DNA from 4 places in the Agrobacterium tumefaciens genome. Region 2 is predicted to be linked to each of the others. Evidence: riboswitches for the same ligand, from Rfam matches in the RefSeq annotation. Region 2 holds a riboswitch; each other region holds the start of a gene.
The links. Region 2 has a riboswitch for cobalamin ahead of CFBP6623_RS17320 (ABC transporter substrate-binding protein). Riboswitches for the same ligand answer to the same signal wherever they lie in the genome.
Positions count from the first base shown of each region.

Region 1: another riboswitch for cobalamin. It lies ahead of bluB (5,6-dimethylbenzimidazole synthase); the one in region 2 lies ahead of CFBP6623_RS17320 (ABC transporter substrate-binding protein).
Region 3: another riboswitch for cobalamin. It lies ahead of CFBP6623_RS02935 (CbtB domain-containing protein); the one in region 2 lies ahead of CFBP6623_RS17320 (ABC transporter substrate-binding protein).
Region 4: another riboswitch for cobalamin. It lies ahead of nrdH (glutaredoxin-like protein NrdH); the one in region 2 lies ahead of CFBP6623_RS17320 (ABC transporter substrate-binding protein).

Region 1 is NZ_CP039903.1:1,403,467-1,407,494, forward strand. It holds gene CFBP6623_RS07020 (hypothetical protein) at 102-1,055, shown strand; gene bluB (5,6-dimethylbenzimidazole synthase) at 1,112-1,825, opposite strand; cobalamin riboswitch at 1,922-2,103, opposite strand; gene CFBP6623_RS07030 (TolB family protein) at 2,176-3,006, opposite strand; gene CFBP6623_RS07035 (glyoxalase superfamily protein) at 3,198-3,575, shown strand; gene CFBP6623_RS07040 (NAD+ synthase) at 3,797-4,028, opposite strand, start outside.
Region 2 is NZ_CP039904.1:467,509-471,536, forward strand. It holds gene CFBP6623_RS17315 (FecCD family ABC transporter permease) at 1-916, opposite strand, end outside; gene CFBP6623_RS17320 (ABC transporter substrate-binding protein) at 913-1,944, opposite strand; cobalamin riboswitch at 2,105-2,340, opposite strand; gene CFBP6623_RS17325 (GNAT family N-acetyltransferase) at 2,469-3,347, opposite strand; gene argE (acetylornithine deacetylase) at 3,588-4,028, shown strand, end outside.
Region 3 is NZ_CP039903.1:591,329-595,356, reverse strand. It holds gene CFBP6623_RS02955 (GNAT family N-acetyltransferase) at 1-307, shown strand, start outside; gene CFBP6623_RS02950 (type 1 glutamine amidotransferase family protein) at 329-895, shown strand; gene CFBP6623_RS02945 (hypothetical protein) at 1,070-1,384, opposite strand; gene CFBP6623_RS02940 (CbtA family protein) at 1,389-2,102, opposite strand; gene CFBP6623_RS02935 (CbtB domain-containing protein) at 2,114-2,296, opposite strand; cobalamin riboswitch at 2,457-2,685, opposite strand; gene CFBP6623_RS02930 (cytochrome c) at 2,777-3,697, opposite strand; gene CFBP6623_RS02925 (c-type cytochrome) at 3,785-4,028, opposite strand, start outside.
Region 4 is NZ_CP039903.1:2,803,368-2,807,395, forward strand. It holds gene CFBP6623_RS13950 (ABC transporter permease) at 1-157, shown strand, start outside; gene CFBP6623_RS13955 (ATP-binding cassette domain-containing protein) at 157-939, shown strand; gene CFBP6623_RS13960 (nucleoside triphosphate hydrolase) at 936-1,565, shown strand; cobalamin riboswitch at 1,699-1,922, shown strand; gene nrdH (glutaredoxin-like protein NrdH) at 2,223-2,444, shown strand; gene nrdI (class Ib ribonucleoside-diphosphate reductase assembly flavoprotein NrdI) at 2,457-2,855, shown strand; gene nrdE (class 1b ribonucleoside-diphosphate reductase subunit alpha) at 2,843-4,028, shown strand, end outside.

The DNA.
Region 1 (4,028 bases), on a different replicon from region 2:
CAAAACAAGGAGTTGGAGTGTTTTCGTGATTCGAAGAAAAGCGAAAAAACTCTAAAAAACCAGACATCCATCCTTCACCCCTTTTTCCATGAGGCAAGCGAATGACTTTCGAGGAACTCACCGCGCTCAAGGAGCGGCATTACCATCAGCTGACAGGCATACCCGGCGTCACGGCGATCGGCGTCGGGTTGCTTGAGGACGCCGCCGGCGAACTGACACAGGAGCTTGGCCTGATCCTTTACCACCGCGCGCCGGATCCATCGCTGAAGGCGGGTCTGATGACGACGCTGGGCGGCGCGCCGCTGCAGGTGCGGGAAGGATCCTTCGACCGCCCGAGCGAGGCGGTGCGAGAACTGCCCGCGCCCGGGACGGCATGGAAGGATCACCCCAGACGCCTCTCCGACAACCCGCGCGAAAAAGTCGTGGAACCGATGGTCGGCGGCATCAGCGGCAGCCCGGATTACTGGTCCTGGACGGATACCGTCGGCACCATCGGGCTGGTCGTGCGGGCCGCCAACGGAACGCCGCTGATCATGAGCAACGAGCATGTCATCTGCCGGGACAATGCCCAGGTCGGCGATGACGTGTCGCAGCCGGCGCGCACCTGGTTTGGCGATCTTGCCGCCAATATCGTCGCTTTCCAGAAAGGCAACATCGTCTATCAGGGAACGACCTATGGCGTCGATGCGGCCGTCGCCAGCCCGGCGAATGGCCGGCTCGCCACCATCGGCGCAATCTACAACCTCCCCTCGCCGGTGGGGGCGGCCGTTGCGGCGCTCAACATGAATGTTACGAAATCGGGCGTGACCAGCAATATCACCAATGGCGTCGTTTCCGGCTTTTACGACGTGCAGCAGCCGAATATGCGCAACCAGATCGGCATATCGCCGCGCCGCGCCGGCGAGGTCTTCAGCCAGCCGGGCGATAGCGGCAGCGCTGTCATCGACACCGCCGGCAACAATGTCGTCGGATTGTTCTGGGGCGCAAGCGGCGCGATCAGCCTCGCCAGCCCCATTCATCCCATCCTCAATCTTTTTAACTGCACCGTCGTTTGAAGAGACGGTCGCCACCACCCTTCCCGGCTTCGGCCGGGAGGAGTGGATGTCGCCGGTCAACCGCCCCAGCGGTTACGAAACACCAGCTCCTCCAGCGGCACGCGCTGCCGCCAGCCTTTCACCGCCAGTTCCGGCTCGTTGTAGAGCGTATCGACACGGCCGAGGCAGAGCCAGGCGACGATTTCAATATGGTCGGGAATACCGAGGATGGTGCGAATGTCGCTATCGTGGAAAATACTGACCCAGCCGACGCCGACGCCTTCGGCACGCGCCGCGAGCCAGAGGTTCTGGATGGCGCAGACGGTGGAATAGACATCCGTGCGCGGATTATGGGTGCGGCCCAGCACCACCTTGCCACCGCGTGTGGGATCGCAGGTGACGCAGATGCTGAGCGGCGCCTTGCGGATGCCTTCGAGCTTGAGACTGCGATAAAGCGCCTGCTGCTCGCCCGTAAACATCGCCGCTGCCTCTTCATTGGCGCGGCTGAAGGCCACAAAGGCCGCCTGACGGATGGCAGCATCAGTGACGAGCGTGAAATTCCACGGCTGCATGAAACCGACCGAGGGAGCCGAATGCGCCGCTTTTAACAGACGCTCGACAAGTTCGTCCGGCAGCGGATCGGGCAGGAACTGGTCACGCACATCGCGGCGCGTCTCGATGGCGCGGTAAATCGCCTCGCGTTCCGCACCGGAAAACGGGCGGGCGGGCGAAAGCGCGTGGTCGAATGGGCTGGCTTGCAATGGATCGCCAGCGGACGGATCGGTCGGCATCGTTTAACCCCAACAATGCGGGCGCGCCGCTGCCGAAACCATACCGGTTTCGCGCGCACAACGCGCCTCTTCAGCAACCTGCCGCCGTCCGCGCGGTTCGGTCTATCCTGCCAGGCCGGTCTTCTGACTCGACTTCATCCGCCCCTTTCGCCTTCCCGAATAACTTCAGTGGCTTATGAAAAGGGCATCCGCCTCACAGCGCTGGGCACGTTCCGGTTTTTCACCGAATTCCCGATTCTCCCGCCGCAAGGGCGGGCACCTGACGAGAAAACTTATGATCAAGAGGACTTGCGAATGCAAGTATCGTAAGGGCGGTGCGGCAATGTGACCTCAACGAAAACCAAATCGCATCATTCCACAGGGAAATAGCGCACATAAGCGAATTCATCCCCGTCAGGCGACCAGTTGGGCGAGTTCATCGTCCCCTGCCCGCCGAAAAGCTCAAACAGCGTTTCAACATTGCCGCCATCCATATCCATCAGCCGCACCCGCACATCAAGATCACGCGGATGGTCGAAGACATCGCCGCCATAGGAGACAAACACCACCTTGTCACCTTTGGGAGACGGATGTGGAAACCAGTCACCATAGGAACTGTCGGTAATGCGCTCGACGGCGGAACCGTCCACCCGCACCCGCCAGATCTGCATCAGCCCCGTGCGGCTGGAATTGAAATAGACCCACCCACCGTCAGGCGAATAATCCGGCCCGTCATTGCGGCCCTCGCCATGGGTAAGGCGTGTTTCGACGCCGCTCTCAATATCCATGGAATAGATGTCGAAGACCTGATCGCGAATGCCGCAATAGGCGAAACTCTTCCCGTCCGGCGCCCAGCCGTGCCAGTAGGAGGGAAGGTTCTTCGTCATCAGCTTCGGCGTGCCGCCCGTCGATGGCAAAAGATAGATGGCGCTCTTGCCGAATTCCACCTTGTCGGAAATGGCATAGAGCGAACCGTCAGGCGAAATGCCGTGGTCGTTGTTGCATTGCGTCGCAAAGCCGGTATCGACCTTCTCCGGTGAGGAGTCACCGAATGGGGACAGGCGATAGAGCAACCCCTCGCTGTTCAACAGCAGATATTTGCCATCCGGCGACCAGTTCGGCGCTTCGAACAATTCCGGCGTCTGCCACACCGCCCGCATCTGCCGGGTGCGGATGTTGAAGATTTCGATGGAACTGCGCATGCTGCCTCCCGGGCTGTCGATAGTCTGGATCGGACCCTTGGCTGGTGCAGACATTCCGTTTGCTTTCGCCGCCATGGTGATTATGATCCTATGACCGCAGGCACCGTCCTGCAAATTCAAATCGGAAAAAACGCCAGCGTTCCGGCACCGCCCGTAACCCTCCCCGTTTCTCCCAGATCCGAGGTTCCGCGATGAATACCATCGCCGATCACGGCATCCGCTTCGGGCGGATCGCCGCAATGCTTCCTGTCAGAAATATCGAAAAGGCCCATGATTTTTATGTCGGTGTGCTGGGCTTCACAAAAACCTTCGAAAACGGCAACCCCGTCGGTTTCATGATCCTCAAACAGGGCAATGCCGAACTGCACCTGACATTGCAGCCCACCCATAAGGCAGCGCCCTTCAACGTGGCGCATATGATGGTCAGCGATGTCGATGCGCTGCACGCGCTCTGCAAGAGCCACGGGTTGCGCATCATCAAGGGCCTGCAGGACAAGGATTATGGCCTGCGCGCCTTTGTCTTTGAAGACCCTGACGGCAACCGCATCGATGTGGGGCAGGTTATTTGAGATGAATCGGCGGCGCGGCGTGTCCGCGCCGTCTGTTTATCCTCATTGTGGACCGAGCGTGTGCCGCTCATTTCTTCTCCCCGCCGGGGAGAAGGTGGCGCGCAGCGCCGGATGAGGGGGCGACGGTAGAGATATGCGGAGAGCTGGCCCCCTCATCTGCCCCTTCGGGGCATCTTCTCCCCGGCGGGGAGAAGAAATGAGCAGCACCCTCCACCCACCAATCACCTGTCACGAAACCGGTTGGTAATCGGATAACGCCGGTCACGGCCGAAATTCTTCTTGGTGATCTTCACGCCCGGCGCAGATTGCCGGCGCTTGTATTCGGCAAGGTAGAGCAGATGCTCCACCCGGTGCACGGTGGCCACATCATGGCCGCGCGCCAGAATTTCCTCGACCGACATTTCCTTCTCGACAAGGCATTCCAGAATATCGTCCAGCACCGGATAGGGCGGC
Region 2 (4,028 bases):
TATCGGCGACGATCATGAAAACAGCACCGGTCAACGCCGTCACCGGCAGCAACATGCCATGGCGAACGCCGACGAAGATGCGCGCCGCATGCGGAATGACAAGACCGACAAAGCCGATGGAACCGACCAGCGACACCATCACCGCCGTCATGATCGCCGAAACCGAGATCAACACCGCATAGGTCCGGCGCACCGGAATTCCGAGCGAGGCGGCGGCCTGACCGCCGAAAGCGAAGGCATCCAGCGCCCGGGAATACCAGAGGCACACCGCAAGACCAGCGATACTGACCGGCAAAGCCATCCAGACATCGGGCCAGCGCACACCGGAAAGATTACCGAGAAGCCAGAACATGATGCCGCGCGCCTGTTCGGCATTGGCGGATTTGGTGACGATGAACGAGGTCATGGCATTGAACAGCTGCGAACCGGCCACGCCGGCCAGAATGATGGCGCTGTTGCCATGGCCGGCGCGCACCGCCAGAAGGCTGACCAGCGAGAACGCAACAAAAGCCCCGATCAGCGCCCCCACCGGCATGGTCAGAAAGCCTGCCCCGATACCCAGAAGCGCGACCGCCACCGCTCCGGTGGATGCGCCTGCGGAAATGCCGAGAATATAGGGGTCGGCCAGCGGGTTGCGCAAAAGCGATTGCAGCACCGCACCGGCAAGCGCCAGCGAAGCGCCGCAACAGGCGGCGACAACGGCGCGGCTCAGACGGTAACTCCAGACGATACCCTCATCCAGCGGCTCCAGCGGGTAACCGGCATGGAAGACACGATTGGCGATGGTTTTCGCCACCACGTCGAAGGGAATGGCGGTCTCACCGATGGCCGCTCCGGCCATCAGCGCGACGAGCAGCAGGGCGAGCGCGGCAAAAGCCAGCCCCGCCCTGCCGAGATTGACGGAAAAACCGTTCACTTGGCGAGACCGGCGGCCGAAATCGCCTCGGCCAGCGTTTCAATGCCTTCGATCGTGCGGATGGTCGGGTTCATCGCCTGCGCATCCATGTCGAAGACATGGCCTTGCTTGACGGCGGGCATGATGCTGGCCACGGGGTCGTCCGCGAGGAACTTGTGCTTGACGGCAACGTCATCGGCCGGGAAACGGCGGCGATCCATCTTGCCAGCGACGATGACGGACGGATTGGCCTTGGCGATGGTTTCCCAGCCAACGGTCGGCCATTCCTCATCGCTTTCGATGACATTCTTCAGCCCGAGCGCCGACATGATGTAACCGGGCGCGCCATGGCGGCCCGCCACATAAGGGTCGATATCCAGTTCGGCGCTGGAGAACCAGAAGACGGCGGAAATCTTGCCATTCGCCGAAGCGATCTTGGCGCGGGCTGCCTCCTCACGTTTCTTCAGATCGGCGACAACCTCTTCGCCGCGATCCTGCACGTTGAAGATTTTCGCGAGATCGCGGATTTCCTGATAGATCAGCTCCATGGTGAAGCCAGTCTTGCGCACGCCGTCACCGCCGCCGGAATTATCCTTGCCGACGCAATCGGCAGGCGAGGTATAAACGGGAATACCGAGTTCGGCGAATTGCGCCGGTGTTCCGACAACACCTTCGGGGCCGATCTGCCACTGGAACTGCGTCGTTACGAGATCGGGCCTCTTGCCGACAACGGCCTCAAAACTCGGATCATTGTCGGCCAGCCGCTCCACCTTGGCGTTGGCCTCCTCGTAACCCTTCAAAACCGGGCCGATCCACAGCGCCGTACCCATCACCCTGTCGGCAACGCCCAGCAGATAAAGGACCTCGGTCGTGCTCTGGCCAACGGATACCGTGCGGGCGGGCGCCTGTTTGAAGGTGATGTCCTGACCGCAGCTGTTGATCGTCAGGGGATAGACCGTTTCGGCAGCATGAGCGGAAGCGGCAGGCAAAACCGCAAGCACAGCGGCCAGAAGGCCGGCATAGGCCGGCAGGCGTCCAGGATTAAACATGTGTTCTCCAGTCGAAATTAAATCGCTTGTTCCAGAGCAGCAGGCGTTAGAACGCGCAGCAACAGCGGAACGTCTTGTACGGAGAACAACGACGGGACGCAAACCAAATGTTATGAAATAACATTACAATTTCCTCCTCCGGGCTTCCCCGCCCGTAACGATGGTTCATATTTTGACGGCAGGTCTCCTGGCTCACGGATTTGCGCCGTTCATCTGCCTTCCCGCATTCCGGAGAATGCAGTGGCATGACGCCTTTAAGGCGTCACGGGGATGAGCGGCAATCCGCTTACAGTTGCGGGGGCAGCCACGGCATTGGGCGATGAAAATCACCCGCACCATGTTCCCTATTAATCCCTTCGCCTTTCGGCTGCAGGAACCGTCGTCTTCTCACATAAGGGGCAAGAGGCGAGGCGTCAATCGCCAAAGAATGTCTCCCAAGGGTGTGAAAACTGTCCTGCGACAAACGCATGCACACGACAGGAACCCAAAATGCGTGACATGAATTCGATGGGAAGCGGCGTGCTTCAGCAAAGGGATGGGCCTGCCAGAGCAAAGATACCAGCAGAGCCGGTGCCTGCCGGCTGCGGTGCATTTTTTGACATCGTCGTCAGTGTTTCAATCACCACCAGCCCGGATTGCGCCAGAAAATCGGTGAAAAAACCGTCATCGCGCACGGCATCGAGCCGGACAAGCTGGTCGTCGAGATCGGCAAAATGCCGCCTGACCAGCGCGACTGCCTCGGCTTCCCCCTCTGCAACCACCGGGCCGATGATGTGGCCCCGCCCTGCCGCCCGCCGCAGCGCGAAGGCGGCCAGACGATCCGCCTCGAACAGGCCATAGCCGGTGTTTTCCCGCAGGAGACGCTGCAGCACGCCCCGGCGTGAAACGCCGAAAGCCTCCCGGTCCAGATCTTCCACGGCGGACAGATGATCTTCTGAAACCGGCTCGATCCTCTGTTTCTTGCCAAGCTGCGGCGTTTCAGTGGTGCAGCGGGCCTTGCCGCGCAGAAGATGCACCCTTTCCGTATCTCCGGTAAAACCGAGCCCCGCAAAAAGCCGCCGCGACCCCTCCGTGGCATTCAACCGCAAGGCAGCGGCAGGATATTTCGCCACAAGCTGCCTGACCAGCCAGGGTGCTACGCCCTGCCCCTGCAGGCGTGGGGAAACGATGACCATGCCAAGCGTCGCAAAAGCCCGATCATAGGGAAAAAGCATGGCGGTCGCGACAACCCGGTTGATCTCGTCCAGCGCCGCAAGGCCGACACCGCATTGGCGCAGGAAACACCATTCATTGGCATGATACCGCCATCCGACAGCCATGGAGAGGGCATGCAGGTGATCCGCCTCCACATCCGCGATATCCACGGTCCGCAACTCGAAACTATCGACTTTGAGCAGCTCCATAGCAAACGGCTCTCATTCCCTCCGGCGCGGAACCTTCGGTCCCGGCAGCCCAGCCCATGACATCCGAAGATAACCGGCCCTGCCGGCAGGAATTTTCTGAAAGCACTGGAAGGACACAACAATCTACCGAAATCATCGGCATTTCAGCAGATAAACGCCGCCGGCCACTCTAAGCTTCTGCGAGGAATAATCCGGCCAGCATAAACGACCGGCCAGTAGGGACGACCAGCGGGGACGACCATGAACGCAATCGAAATCCTTGAGCGTCTCGTCGCCTTCCCGTCCGTCGTCGGCACCGCCAATGGCGATATTGCCGGATGGATCGCCGACTACCTGGAAAGCCAGGGCGCGAAAGTCTCGCTGTTGCCGGGTCCGGAGGGCGACCGCGCCAATCTCTTCGCCACGTTCGGCCCGGCCGATCGCGCCGGTTATATCCTCTCCGGCCACATGGATGTGGTGCCGGCCGGAGAACCGGAATGGTCTTCCGATCCGTTTCGGTTGAGAACCGAAAACGACCGGCTTTACGGGCGCGGAACCACCGACATGAAAGGGTTTCTCGCCACTGTGCTCGCTGCAGCACCGGCATTTTCGCGCATGGCGCTTGAACGGCCGGTGCATATTGCCTTTTCCTATGACGAGGAGGCGGGCTGCCGTGGTGTCCCCCATCTCATCGCCAGCTTG
Region 3 (4,028 bases), on a different replicon from region 2:
GCATGGTCTCGTTGCCGAAGCCGATGGCGCGCTGATCGGCTACGCACTGCTTCTGCCGCTCTACAGGGCGCAGGAAGGCCGGCGCGGGCTTGAGCTGCACCATCTCTTCGTGCGCGACGGTCATCGCGGCCACGGCACCGGCCAGCATCTGGTTTCCCGCGCCCGTGATATCGCCAAGCGGCTGGGTTGCGACTATCTGTCCGTCAGCGCCACGACCGGCAATGTGGCGGCGCATCGTTTCTACGAAAACATGGATTTCGCGCCGCGTCCGGTTACCGGCATGCGCTACATGCAGTCCATCGCCTGATCAAAACCGACGGAGACGGCCATGACACGGATCGCCATTGCGCTGGCACAGGATTTTGCGGACTGGGAACCGGCGCTGCTTGCGGCGGCGGCACGCAGCTATCTCGGCGTCGAGATCGTTCATGCCAGCCCGGACGGGCAGCCGGTAACATCGATGGGCGGGCTGAATGTGACGCCCGAAACCTCCTATGCTGCGCTTGATCCTGACAGCATCGATGCGCTCGTCATTCCCGGCGGTCTCAGCTGGGAGAAGGGCACGGCCGCCGATCTTGGCGGGCTGGTGCATCGCTTTCGCGAAAAGGACCGGCTGGTTGCCGGTATCTGTGCGGCGGCAAGCGCGCTGGCGGGCACGGGTATCCTGAACGAGGTCGCCCATACCGGCAATTCGCTCGCCTCACACAAGGCCTATCCGGCCTATAATGGCGATGGTCTTTATCGCGACCAGCCGAAGGCGGTGAGCGATGGCGGCATCATCACGGCAGCCGGCAGCGCGCCGGTGAGTTTTGCGGTGGAAATTCTGAAAAACCTCGGCCTCTTTGGTCCGGAAGCCGAGGCGGAACTTCAGGTTTTTGCAGCGGAGCATCGGTAAGGCGCAGCCGTCTTGATGCCGTACAATCTCTCCACTTCCCCGTCATTCCGGCCTTGAGCCGGAATCCAGCCGACCCGCGTCTGCGCGACGAGAAGAGTCTTTTCAGCCCAGGGACCTGGGCTGGCTGGATACCGGCTCAAGGCCGGCATGACGGAAGTGGGAACATCAGGCCAGTCAGTGCCGATCAAGCACCCGGCAGACACGCGCCGCAAACTCCGGCCCCTCGCCGGCAATCGCACGGCGGATATCGCGGCTGTTCAAATGCAGGCTGCGGCCGGCGGGCAAGTTTGATCGTTTGATCTTGGCGATTGCCGCAGCGGCAAAGGCAGCTTCGTGGTCATAAAAATAGGCAAGCGCCGCATCACGATCAGGACTTGCGCCCAAAACTGCCTTGAAGGCAAGGCGGTGCACGGCGCAGAAAGCGCCGTGACCGGGAACGGCAAAACGCAGCGCATCGAGTTCGTCACTCCACTCCGCTGCGTCCTGCATGGATTTACGCCGACTGGAAGCGTTTCAGGAAAAACGCGCTCAATGTACCAAGCAGCGCCCAGAAAACGAAGCTGGTGATGGTGGCGGCAACGATGAACTGCCGTTCCAGCGGCAGCGGCGCCAGCGCATGTTCACCTTCCGGCGGCAGCGGCGCGCCCACCACATGCGGCGCGACGATCAACACCAGAGCCATAACGATGGCCCAGGGCTCGCGGCGGAACGCAATCAGTGCAATGCCGCCCGCGGTTGCGGCAACCGTCGAGAGCCACCAGATCTGCCGTGCCTCAAGTGCTGCGGCCGGGCTTCCCGGCAATTCCGGCGGCAGGCCGATCATCGGTGCGAGCATCACGGCGGCAAAACCGGCAACGCCCCACAGAAGGCCTTCGCGCCAGCCGGCATCGGTGCCGCGCAGCGAGATGAGACCGGTCAGAACAAGCGCGTAACCGATGGCCGTCAGCACATTGGCAGCAACAGTATAGGCGGTGCGCTCGAAACCATCGGCTGGAGCCCATGCCTCGTCATTATGCTCATGGGCGGGAACAGCAGCGCCGGGTGCTGCCGCATCATGGCTGTGGGCCGCTTCGCCGCCGGCGCTTTCAAAGGTTTCGGCCTGAAGGATGAGCGGCGTGGTGCCGAAAGCCTGCATGGCCGAGACGGCCAAACCGCCGACGACGCCGACCAGAACGGCGGTAAAAACGATATTGCGAAAAAATGACATGCCGTTTCCCCTCAATGGCAGGGGAAGGCATTGGCATGACGCGTGTCATGCGCGGCATTGTGAACAGCTTCCACATGCGAAAAGCCGACAAAACCGACGACGAACAGGCCCAGCACGATCGCCGTCAGCGATTGCGCGAAGCTGCCCGTTTTTGCTGAAACGGCTGCATTGGCCGTATTCTGCTGGATAGACATGGTGACCCCTCTCCCGGCGCGACCCCGCGCCATAAGAAGCGGCCGAATGGCCAAAGCCACAAGACCGCATATGATACACTTCACCACGGGGATACGAGACTGACACAGGGATATCGAACCGACGACCCTGACATTCCGCTCTTCCGGACACCCCGCCGGCATGGACATTTCCGCGATGGCAGGTCTCCTGGCTTACGGGTCAAAACCTGAAACACCTTCCCGGCATCGCCCTCGCCTTGAATAGGGGCGAGATGGCTTGCCAGTGGCATTTCGTTTCAGGCTCTCCGCTCACAGTTGCGGGGGCAGCCACGAATGAGGATCGGCTCCCTATCGTGTTCCCTTTTCACCTTCCGGAACGCCCGGAAGGAACCATCACGGTCATGTTATCCGCCGGGTAAGTGCGGGAGTCAATGGCGGCGAGATGTTCATACGGCCGGTAACGCACCTCATTCAATGTCATCCGTCGGGCGAAGTATCGCCTTACCGAGACGGGATCGCCTTAAGGTAGGCGGCAATGGCATTGCGGTCTTCGGCGGTCAGACGCGCCATGTTCTGCTGCACCTTGACCATGGAGCCGCCGACGCTGTCGAATTCCGGGGTGAAGCCGGTTTCCAGATAACCGGCAATATCGGCCGTCGTCCAGGCGCCGATGCTCTGAGAGCCGGGCGTGATATCGGGGATACGGCCCTCACCTTCCGGGTTGGGGCCGCCGGCCAGCCATTTGTCTTTCAGGAAACCGCCGAGAGCGTCGCGCGGGGTATGGCATTCGCCGCAATGGCCCGGCCCTTCCACCAGATATTGGCCGCGCAGCAATTCGGCATTGGCATTGGCAAGCTCGACGCGCGGCGGGGCGGAGGTGTCGAAATACAGGAACTTCCAGCCGCCGAGCGCCATGCGCAGGTTGAAGGGAAACGGCAGATCGTGATCCGGCGCGTCATTCTGGCTGGCCGGCAGGGTTTTCAGATAACCGAACAGGTCGTTGACATCCTTCTGCGTCATGCGCGCATAGGAAGCGTAAGGGAAGGACGGGTAAAGATGTTCGCCGTTCTTTCCCACCCCGCGCGTCATGGCATCGCCGAATTCCGCCAGCGTCCAGCTGCCGATGCCGTGCTGCGGATCAGAGGAAATATTGGGCACATGGAAGGTGCCGAAGGGGCTTTTCAGCGGCTGCCCGCCGGCGAGCGTCCGCAACGCGTCACCCGTGGCATCCGGTGCGGCATGACAGCTTGCACAGCCACCCGCCCAGAACAGCGTTTCGCCATTGGCCAGATCCGGCTCGCCAAGGCTGACCCAATGGCTGGGCGCCTGACGCTGCGGCGCGGTGACCCAGGCGAAAATGCCATAGCCGGCAATGGCCGCGATCACGGCCCCACCCACAAGCTTCGTCCAAATGGAAGACATACCCCTCTCCCCATTCCCACCCGAGTTGATCAGGTGTCTTTCAACGTGAAAAAACGCCGCCGGGAAGCGGCGTTTTGAAATTCGTGATTATTTCTTCAAACGATAGGTCTGGTGGCAGGTGCCGCAATCGGCGCCGAGCGTCTGCATGGCGGTGGTGACGCCCGCCTGATCGGTGGGGAGATTGGCAAGAACCGTATCGGCATCAGCACCGAGCTTGGCCGCCTTGGCCTTGAAGTCCTCGAAATTTTCCCAGATGGCCGGAGCCGCCGCGCTTCCAGTCTCGGTGCCGGCGGGGAACTGTTCGGGGAAAGCCTTGGCATTGGTGCTGATG
Region 4 (4,028 bases), on a different replicon from region 2:
CATCATGGGTATGATCTTCGGTGCCCTGATCGTCGGCGTCTTTTCGCTCGGCCTGAGGCTCATCGGGACAGACCCGCAATGGACCTATCTGTTGATCGGCGTTCTCATCATCATGGCTGTCGCAATCGACCAGTGGATCAGAAAGGTAGCAGGCTGATGGCAAAAGAACCCATTCTCACAGCACGCAATCTCGTCAAACGCTACGGCCGGGTAACCGCCCTCGACCATGCCGATTTTGATCTCTATCCGGGCGAAATCCTCGCTGTCATCGGTGACAATGGCGCCGGCAAATCCTCTCTCATCAAGGCGATTTCCGGTGCGGTGACGCCCGATGAGGGAGAGATCAGGCTGGAAGGCCAGCCCGTGCAGTTCCGCTCGCCCATCGAGGCGCGCAAGGCCGGCATCGAGACGGTCTATCAGAACCTCGCGCTCTCACCGGCACTTTCCATAGCTGACAATATGTTCCTCGGCCGGGAAATCCGCAAAGCCGGCATTCAGGGCAGTCTTTTCCGCGCGCTGGACCGCCCGGCCATGGAAAAATTCGCCCGCGAGAAACTCTCGGAACTCGGCCTGATGACGATCCAGAACATCAATCAGGCGGTGGAAACCCTCTCCGGCGGCCAGCGGCAGGGTGTAGCGGTGGCGCGTGCGGCGGCCTTCGGCTCCAAGGTCGTCATACTCGACGAACCGACGGCGGCGCTTGGTGTCAAGGAAAGCCGGCGCGTTCTGGAGCTTATTCTGGACGTGCGCTCGCGCGGGTTGCCGATCGTTCTCATCTCGCACAACATGCCGCATGTTTTCGAGGTTGCGGATCGCATCCATATCCACCGGCTCGGCAAGCGCCTGTGCGTCATCAATCCGAAGGACTACTCCATGTCCGACGCCGTCGCCTTCATGACCGGCGCCAAGGAAGCGCCGAAGGAAACGCTTGCCGCATGACGCTGAAGCTTGAAACGATCGCCGAGGATGTTCTTCGGCGGGCAGAGGGCAAATCCCGTTTTATCATCGCTATTGCCGGTCCCCCTGGGGCCGGCAAATCCACGCTGGCGGATGCCCTTTGTGACGCTTTGCTCGCACGGGGCGAAACGGCCGCCGTCCTGCCGATGGATGGCTTCCATATGGACAATGGCATACTTGAAGAGCGAGGGCTGCTGTCGCGCAAGGGCGCGCCCGAAACCTTTGACGTGCGTGGTTTTCTCGATATCGTCTTTGCCGTTCGCAAGGGCGGGCAGGAGGTGCTTGTTCCGGTTTTCGACCGCTCCCGCGAAATCGCCATTGCTTCCGCCCGCGCCATCGCGCCTGAGACCCACTTCATCCTGGCTGAAGGCAATTATCTGCTGCTCAACGAGGCGCCTTGGACAGCGCTTTCCGATAACTTCGACCTCACCATTTTCGTTGGACCGTCCGTCGCGGTGCTTGAAGAGAGGCTGCGCAACAGATGGCAGGGCTATGGTCTTGATGCAGCTGCGGTCCACGCCAAGCTGTTTGAAAACGATCTTCCCAACGGCAAAAGGGTGATCGAGAACACCCGCCCCGCCGATATTCACATCGATATCTGGGAATAGATTAACGCTTTCCCGTCCTGTGGCGGCAAGGCGCACTTGTCGTTAAGCCTTTGTTGACCATGTGTTGAATCTTTTTGATCCACAGGGTGGGGCTTTCCTGTGTCTATTCATTGACGTGAAAATTTCCTCATATACTATATGTGGTGTTCGAGGTTCTTCCGATTCGCAAGGATTGGGAGCTAAGACGGGAATTCGGTGCGTAACGCCATTATGGCGAAGCAAGGCCGAAACTGCCCCCGCAACTGTAAGCGGCGAGCATCGTTCCGATTTGGGTCACTGGGGTCAAAAGCCCCGGGAAGGCCGGAACAGATGTTGTGACCCGCAAGTCAGGAGACCTGCCTTGAGCGCAAACGTCCACGGGCGGGGTGTCCGGAAGGAAGGTATGGCGCAAATGAATTGCGTTCGCCCTTTTCTGCCCCCTCCAGAACAAGCTTCGGGGTGAAGTCATGCCAGTGCATTTTTTTAAGTTCCTGCGCTCATCGGCGTAGAGAGTGATCTTACGCGGCCCGGAACATTTTCAGGGACACCGGTTTCCGTCCGGAAATGCGACAAACCCTCTAAGCCGTGCGCCTCACCTGAATGACAGATCCATCCACCCGATTGCGACCGCAATCGGCAATGTTGAGCCGTGTGTAATGCGGCTTCGAAAGGGAAATTATGACCGTCACCGTTTACAGCAAGCCCGCCTGCGTCCAATGCACCGCCACCTATCGCGCGCTGGACCGCATCGGTGTCCCCTATGAGATAGTCGATATTTCTGAAGATGCGGATGCGCTCGATCACGTTCGCGGCCTCGGTTACATGCAGGTTCCCGTGGTCGTCGCCGGCGAACGCCATTGGGCGGGTTTCCGGCCGGATATGATCGGCGCGATCAGCTGAGGCGGCAGCGTGATGGGGCTGATCGTTTATTATTCCAGCCGCTCTGAAAACACGCATCGTTTCCTTCTGAAGCTCGAGCGGCGCTTGTTTCGCCTGCCGCTCGGTGCTGAGGATGACGTGCCTCAGGTGTCGGAGCCCTATGTGCTCGTTACCCCCACCTATGGCGGCGGCGGTATGAAAGGGGCAGTGCCGAAGCCGGTCATCCGGTTTTTGAACGAGCCCTCCAACCGAAATCTCATTCGCGGTGTCATCGCGGCGGGCAACACGAATTTTGGCGCAGCTTTCGCATCCGCCGGAGATATCGTCTCGCGCAAATGCGCAGTGCCGTTTCTCTATCGCTTCGAGCTTCTCGGCACGGAGGAAGATGTCGCCAACGTCAAACATGGATTGGAACGATTTTGGACACGCTAACCTCGAGCGCGCTGCGCAAGGACGCCAAACAGCCGGCAGCCACAACTCAGAAACCGCTCGAAGCGGCTCTGGACTATCATGCGCTGAACGCGATGCTGAACCTTTACGACGAGAACGGGAAAATCCAGCTCGACAAGGATCGCCTGGCCGCCCGGCAATATTTCCTTCAGCACGTCAACCAGAACACCGTCTTTTTTCATAACCTCAGGGAAAAGCTCGATTATCTCGTGACGGAGGGCTATTACGAGCAGGAGGTGCTGGACCAGTACTCCTTCAATTTCGTTCGAGATCTCTATGACGAGGCCTATGCCCGGAAATTCCGTTTTCCGACCTTTCTCGGTGCCTTCAAATATTACACCTCTTATACGCTGAAGACCTTCGACGGAAAACGCTATCTGGAGCGTTACGAGGACCGCGTCTGCATGGTGGCGCTGGCTCTGGCGCGCGGCGATGAGCAGCTTGCCCGCGACCTGATGGACGAGATCATTTCCGGCCGCTTCCAGCCGGCAACCCCGACATTCCTCAACGCCGGCAAAAAGAGCCGTGGTGAACTGGTCTCATGTTTTCTGCTGCGTGTGGAAGACAATATGGAAAGCATTGGCCGCTCCATCAATTCGGCGCTGCAGCTTTCGAAGCGCGGCGGCGGCGTGGCGCTGTCCCTGACCAATATTCGCGAATTCGGAGCGCCGATCAAGCAGATCGAAAACCAGTCTTCCGGCGTCATTCCTGTCATGAAGCTATTGGAAGACAGCTTTTCCTACGCCAACCAGCTCGGTGCGCGTCAGGGTGCCGGCGCAGTCTATCTGCATGCCCACCACCCTGACATCATGCGCTTCCTCGATACCAAGCGCGAAAACGCCGACGAAAAAATCCGCATCAAGACCCTGTCGCTCGGGGTGGTTATCCCTGACATCACCTTCGAACTCGCCCGCAACAACGAGGATATGTACCTGTTCTCGCCCTATGACGTGGAGCGGGTATATGGCGTGCCGTTGACCGAGATTTCTGTCAGCGAAAAATATCACGAGATGGTCGCCGATAGCCGCATCCGCAAGAAGAAGATCAAGGCGCGCGAATTCTTCCAGGTGATCGCCGAGATCCAGTTCGAAAGCGGTTACCCATACATCATGTTTGAGGATACGGTGAACCGCGCCAATCCGGTCGCCGGCCGTA